2 regions of the Shewanella avicenniae genome follow, and region 1 is predicted to be linked to the other one. Evidence: predicted binding sites of a transcription regulator. Region 1 holds the regulator's gene; the other holds the start of a gene.
The links. Region 1 encodes MetJ, which represses methionine synthesis genes. Its sites were predicted from a motif close to TAGACGTCTAGACGTCTA; they were not measured.

Region 2: a site for MetJ is predicted at 1,410-1,427, ahead of metA (homoserine O-acetyltransferase MetA). Genes of this name have one in related genera too.

What each region holds. Positions count from the first base shown of each region.
Region 1 covers NZ_CP071503.1:3,569,897-3,573,330, reverse strand. Annotated here, with positions in the region: gene nrfD (NrfD/PsrC family molybdoenzyme membrane anchor subunit) at 1-871, shown strand, start outside; gene JYB87_RS15725 (sulfite exporter TauE/SafE family protein) at 965-1,699, opposite strand; gene metJ (met regulon transcriptional regulator MetJ) at 1,756-2,070, opposite strand; gene metB (cystathionine gamma-synthase) at 2,284-3,434, shown strand, end outside.
Region 2 covers NZ_CP071503.1:1,455,007-1,458,440, forward strand. Annotated here, with positions in the region: gene ompW (outer membrane protein OmpW) at 1-552, shown strand, start outside; gene JYB87_RS06425 (SDR family NAD(P)-dependent oxidoreductase) at 601-1,341, opposite strand; gene metA (homoserine O-acetyltransferase MetA) at 1,560-2,501, shown strand; gene suhB (inositol-1-monophosphatase) at 2,629-3,432, opposite strand.

The DNA of each region.
Region 1 (3,434 bases):
GGTCTATCTGTTTCTGGCGGGGTTGTCCGCTGGGGCGGTCATGGTGGCATTGGCGCTACGCTGGGCCAAAGGCGAACAGTTTGAAAGCCCAATTATCAAAGCGGCGGCACTGGTGGCACCGCTGGCGATCTGTTTAGGCATGCTGTGTTTGGTGTTTGACCTGACCAAACCGTTCCACTTCTGGCTGATTTTGATTAACTACAATCTCAGCTCAGTGATGTCGATTGGGGTGATTGCACTGCTGCTCTACATTCCGCTGACCTTTGCCTATGCGCTGCTGGTATTCCGTGCGCCATTAGCCAACTGGCCGCTATTGGGCGGAGTTGCCGAGGCGTTGCTTGGATGGCGCAAACCGCTGGAAGTGTTGCTGTTTGGCTTAGGGATTGTGGTGGGCGCTTACACTGGCTTTTTGATCTCTGCCATGAATGTGTACCCGATGCTCAATACCGCAATTTTACCGGCGCTGTTCTTGGTGTCAGGGATTTCTGCAGGTGCAGCGGCCAATGCCTTAGTCGCATTGATTTGGTTTAAAACCGATAGCCATAGCGCCGAAATCAGTGGCTTGCATAGGGTTGAGCTGCCTGTTGTGGGTATCGAGATGCTGTTTCTGCTGATGCTGTTCTCCGCGCTGTACTTCAAAGGTGGTGCGGCAGCATCGGCGCTGGCGTCACTGACCACGGGCCAATGGGCAGTAGTGTTCTGGGCGCTGGTGGTTGGGGTGGGCTTTGGTATTCCGCTGTTATCACGGTTACTCCCTGCCGAGCTGCGTCATGGCAAAGGCGTGACCGTATTAGCGGCCTGCGCCAGTTTGACCGGAGTATTGGCACTGCGGCACTTCATTTTGTATGCCGGTCAAAGCTATATCAGTTAAGCGCCGCGTCAGTTAAAAGCGACATCCGTGAAACGCAAGCTAAGTTAGTTGTGGTTGTTAGCGTCTTTGAGCCCGCCATTGCGGGCTCTTTTTTTACCAGCTTAAACAGGATTTAACTGTTAATACCAAGACGTTGAGGCTACAAAGCGCAAGCGTAAATTGACGTGTGCGGCGCCGGTCAATATAAGGCACGATAAAATTCGACACCCAAAATCCGATAAATACCGCTGGGACGAGCACCAATGCCAGTAATAGATGGTGCCAATGTAGTTTGCCAACGCACAATAAGATCAGCAGGCTGAGCAAACTCGCAAGCGCAAAAAAGGCCGACAGTGCCGCACGAAACTTACCCGCATCACGCCCCGTAAGCAGCAGCGCCATTGGTGGGCCGCCAATGCCAGCAATAGTGCCAAAAATCCCCGAAAAGATACCAGCGATAAACATGGTGACTCGGTTCACCGCAATACTGTAGTGCTTTACATTGAGCAGAATCGCAATTGCCACAATCGCGGCAATCATTAAGCCCAGTACAGGCTGCGGTGCCAGCAATAATAAAGTGGCGCCAATTAAGCCGCCGGGAATACGCCCCACTAAGCCCCATTGCAAGCCATTAAATTCAAGATGGCTGCGTTCGCGCACTAGCGTGAGTAACGAGATAGTGAATCCCATTAAAATCACTGGCACAGGAACCAATTCAGGGTCAACAATATAGAGTAGCGGTGCGGAGACAACGGCTAGGCCGAAGCCGATGAGGCTTTGTACCACAGCCCCAGAAAAGATAATCAGCGAGGCGAGTAGCAGCGTGGTGGGGTCGATAAGTGACTGCATGATGATAAGTAAGCATTAAAGCGGTCAAAGACCGCTTTAATGATTAACGGCAAGCGTTATTCTAACTCTTCCCATTCAATGCCCATTTCGTCCATCAGACGTTTGGCATCGGCAGGAATACTATCGGGTTGATCCTTACATAGATCGCCATCGTTCGGTAAGGGTTGACCTGTGTAAGCATGCAGGAAGGCTTCACACAACAGTTCGCTGTTGGTGGCATGACGTAAATTGTTTACTTGGCGGCGCGTACGCTCATCAGTCAAAATCTTCAGCACTTTGAGCGGAATCGATACAGTGATTTTTTTCACTTGTTCGTTCTTCTTGCCGTGCTCAGCGTATGGGCTGATGTATTCTCCGTTCCATTCAGTCATCGTTGCACCTGCTATATCTTAAATTCGCCGCCGATTTTAACCGCTAAAGGCAGCCAGTCAAATGTCGGTAGGCAAAAACTGTGTTGGATAGATAGAATTCTATACTTTTAGATGTCTAAACGTCTATATGCCTATTGACGATAGTGGTTAGCTTGGTAGAATTTAGACGTCCAGACATCTATAGATGTTGAACCGCATGCAGAGGAGTCGAAAATGACACAGCGGAAAATAGCAACAGCGGCTGTCCGTCAAGGGATTGAATCCGATACACAGCACGGGGCCGTGGTTCCGCCGATTTATCTTTCGACTAACTATGCCTTTGATGGCCACAAAAATCCACGTGCGTTTGATTACAGTCGTTCAGGTAACCCAACCCGTTCGATTCTCGGCGATGCGCTCGGTGAATTAGAACAAGGTTGCCCGGGCGTAATCACTGCCAGTGGTATGGCGGCGATTACGCTGGTCACCAGCTTGCTTGGGCCAAACGACCTATTGATAGTGCCGCACGATTGTTACGGTGGCAGCTATCGTTTGTTCACCAATCTGGCCAAGAAAGGCAGCTTTAAGCTGCTGGTGGTTGATCAAACCGATGCCAATGCAGTCAATCAAGCCTTTGCGCAAACGCCAAAAATGGTATGGATTGAAACCCCTTCCAACCCGTTAGTGCGGGTGGTGGATATTGCGGCGATGGCCGCTGAATGCCAAAAGGTTGGTGCGCTGCTGGTGGCGGATAACACCTTCTTATCCCCCGCGCTGCAACAACCGTTGACCTTGGGTGCCGATATCGTGGTGCACTCCACCACCAAATACATCAATGGTCACAGCGATGTGATTGGCGGTGCCGTCATTGCCAAAGATCCTGCGGTGTCTGAGCAACTGCACTGGTGGTCAAATACCCTTGGCTTGACCGGCGGCGCGTTTGACAGTTACCTCACGCTGCGTGGTTTACGCACTTTGTCATTGCGCATTCGCGAGCATCAAAGTAACGCCGAACAAATAGTTGCGTTATTAAGCAACAGCGATCAAGTAGACAAGGTATATTATCCAGGGTTGAAATCGCATCCCGGCCATGAGATCGCTGCCAAGCAACAAAAAGGCTTTGGTGCCATGCTGAGTTTCGAGCTCAAGGGTGGCGAGCAAGAAGTGGCGGCATTTTTAAGCGCACTTAACTATTTTTCAGTGGCGGAAAGTTTAGGCGGGGTGGAAAGCCTCGTGGCAGTTCCGGCCACCATGACCCATCGTGCGATGGAGCCAGCAGCTCGCGCTGAAGCTGGCATTAAAGAGACACTGATCCGCCTGTCGGTCGGTATTGAAGATCCGCAAGACCTGCTGAATGATATCGCTGCGGGCCTCGCTGCTGTTGC
Region 2 (3,434 bases), 2.1 Mb from region 1:
AATGAGTCCAGTGCTAACGTTGTTACCCCAGACTTGGGTGATCTGGGTGAGTTTGATGTCAGCAACAATACTCAACTGGGTTTGAATTTTGGTTACATGTTGACCGATAACATTGGTGTGGAACTGCTGGCGGCAACGCCATTCAGCCATGATGTGAAACTTGCAGGGATGAAAATCGCTGAAACTAAACACCTGCCACCAACCTTAGTTGTTCAGTATTACTTCGGTGATGCACAATCAAAAGTGCGCCCATACATCGGTGCTGGTATCAACTACACCAACTTTTTCGATACTAAGTTCACTAACGACTTAGGCGGCAAGCTGTCTAACCTGTCAATGGAAAACTCTTGGGGTCTGGCCGGTCAAGTAGGTCTGGACTATCAAGTGACTGACAAGCTGCTGGTGAACGCATCTATTTGGTACGCTAAAATCGATTCAGACGTGTCATTTGATTACGCTTACGGTGATGCGAATGAAAACACCGCCGCAGTGACCATCGCTACTGATATCGACCCATGGGTCTACATGGTGAGTGTGGGTTACGTATTCTAATATCGCGGGGGCGATAACAAAAAAGGCGCTAATGAGCGCCTTTTTCTTTTAACGTTTTTTCTTCTGCTTCCAGTGACGCGTGTTGTAGATGTACTCCGGCAACAATCTCGTTAACCATGCCACTGTGTACCAACGTTTAGTCACGACCACGCTACGCTTTCTTTTGAGTAGCGCTTTTACCGTTTGGCGGGCAACTTCTTCAACCGGCGATAACCACAGCTGAGAATGCTGCATGGCAGCCTTATCTAATAAACCAAGTTGAATATCGGTGATATCAATCGGCAGTTTCAAGCGCTGCGCATGCATCGACAGCCCTTCGAGATAGTTAATTGCGAATGCTTTCGCAGCATGGAACGCCACACTCGGTCCACCACGAAGACCGGCAATCGATGTAATTGCTGCCAACTGGCCATAACCTTGTTCGCGAAATAGGCGAAAGAAGGTATTGCACACAGCGGCAAAGCCTTTGACGTTAACATCGATAATTTCGTCTTCAAGTTGCCATGGCAGGTCGGGATGATAGGAGTTCAACCCAGTGTTGACCAATACTAACTGTGCACCACCGACCTGCTGCCATACTTGTTGTAACTGATCGATAGTGTGTGCGGCATCGGCAATGTCGAGCGGAAATACTTGGGTAGAATCTGGTAACTGACTGACGAGGTCATCCAACGTCTCAGGCGCAGCAGCCAAGAGGACTAACTTCATCCCCGCCGCTGAAAGTTGTTTGGCAATCTCCTTGCTCAACATTGAACTGGCGCCTACCAGAATTGCAGTTGTTTCAGTCATGGTTTCAACGTGATAGAAAATAAAGTCACATGATAGAAGTATGCTGATAACACCTCAAGAAATAAACATGGATGTATAGACATCCAGAAGTCTTTATGTATGATCTAGACTTAATAGGTTTCGGTGCCTGGGTGAGGATATTCTGCCCCCTGTGACACACTGAAATCTCCATTTTTGTCTTGGCGCGATGGCGCTATTCGATGCTGTAGAGGCGAACGATGCCCGTAAAAGTACCTGATAATTTACCTGCTGCCAGTATTCTTGAATCTGAAAACATCTTCGTGATGTCAGAGACTCGGGCGGCCAATCAGGATATCAGACCGATGAAGGTGCTGATCCTCAATCTGATGCCTAATAAAATCGAGACTGAAACCCAGCTGCTGCGACTGCTCAGTAACACACCATTGCAGATCGATATCGATTTGCTGCGTATTCATGACCGTGAGTCAAAGCATACGCCTATGGATCACTTAAATACCTTCTATCGTGATTTTGAAGATATCAAACACAAAAACTACGACGGGTTGATCATCACTGGTGCGCCGTTGGGGCAGTTAGACTTTGAAGATGTGATTTATTGGGATCATATCAAAGAGGTGATTGATTGGTCGCAGACTCACGTCGTGTCAGTGCTATTCCTGTGTTGGGCTGCGCATGCGGGTTTATTCCACCTTTATGGTTTGAAACGCAAGATCATGGAGCGCAAGTGTTCTGGGGTGTTTGAGCATCAGCGTATCAAAGCACATGTACCACTTTTGCGTGGCTTTGATGATGTGTTCTATGCACCACACTCCCGTTACGCGCAGATGGATGTTGAAGAGTTAAAGGCAGATCCTAACCTCACCGTATTGGCTGAGTCAAAAGAGGCGGGCGCCTATATTGTCATTAGTAATGACAACCGCAACTTGTTTGTCATGGGGCACCCTGAGTATCGCAAAGGCACATTGCGCGATGAGTACTTCCGCGATTTAGAAGCCGGTATCAATCCTGAGGTGCCTGCGAACTACTTCCGTGATGATGACCCGACTAAAGAACCGATTGGTCGCTGGTTCGGTCATGGCAATTTACTGATCAGTAACTGGCTCAACTACTATGTGTACCAGCTGACACCGTATGACTTGAGTGATTTAAGCGCAATAACCCCGTGGGAAAAGGCATAGCCGATAGCGTTTTGATTAAACGCAAATGCCCTCGTCGGTGGATACTATGAGGGTAGTTATCGTATTAAGCGGTGAAAACAAAAACGGCTTCCTCATGAAAGCCGTTTCATTATGCGTGTAACACTTATTAGCGTTTCAGTGATTCGCTCAGTTGTGGGCGGAATTTTTTCACCAACAGTGCAGTAGCTTTTGGACCACCGGCGACGATGTTGCCGCTGATCAGGTAGTTGTGACCACCCGACAATTCAGCCACAGTACCGCCCGCTTCACGCACGAGTAGATCGCCAGCCGCGATATCCCAAGGTTTCAGACCAATTTCGAAGAACGCATCCACACGACCTGCAGCCACGTAAGCCAAATCCAATGCTGCTGAACCCGCGCGACGAATATCGGTACATGAGGCAAATGCTTCAGCAAACAGCTTCATGTAAGTTTCGGTGTGTTGACGTGCTTTAAATGGGAAACCAGTAGCCACTAAGCTTTTGCTCAGGTCATTTGGGTTGTTAGCACGAATACGGAAGTCGTTCAGTTTAGCGCCTTGACCGCGTACAGCTGAGAACAGCTCTTCACGGACTGGGTCGTAAACGATTGCCACTTCAGTTTTGCCTTTAACTTGTAAAGCAATAGAAACGGCGAAGTGAGGTACACCATTAACGAAGTTATTGGTGCCATCCAGCGGATCGACAATCCACAAATAATCATTATTTGAACCACGGCTCTCACCGTTTTCTTCACCCACGATGCTGTGATCTGGGTATGATTTGCGAATTTGCTGAACAATGGCAGCTTCTGCTTCTTTATCAATATTTGATACGAAATCGTTAATACCTTTGGTATCAACTTGTACGCGGTCTAATTCGTTAAAACCACGCATGATAATCTGGCCTGCGGCGCGAGCAGCGCGCACACCAATGGTAAGCATTGGATGCATTG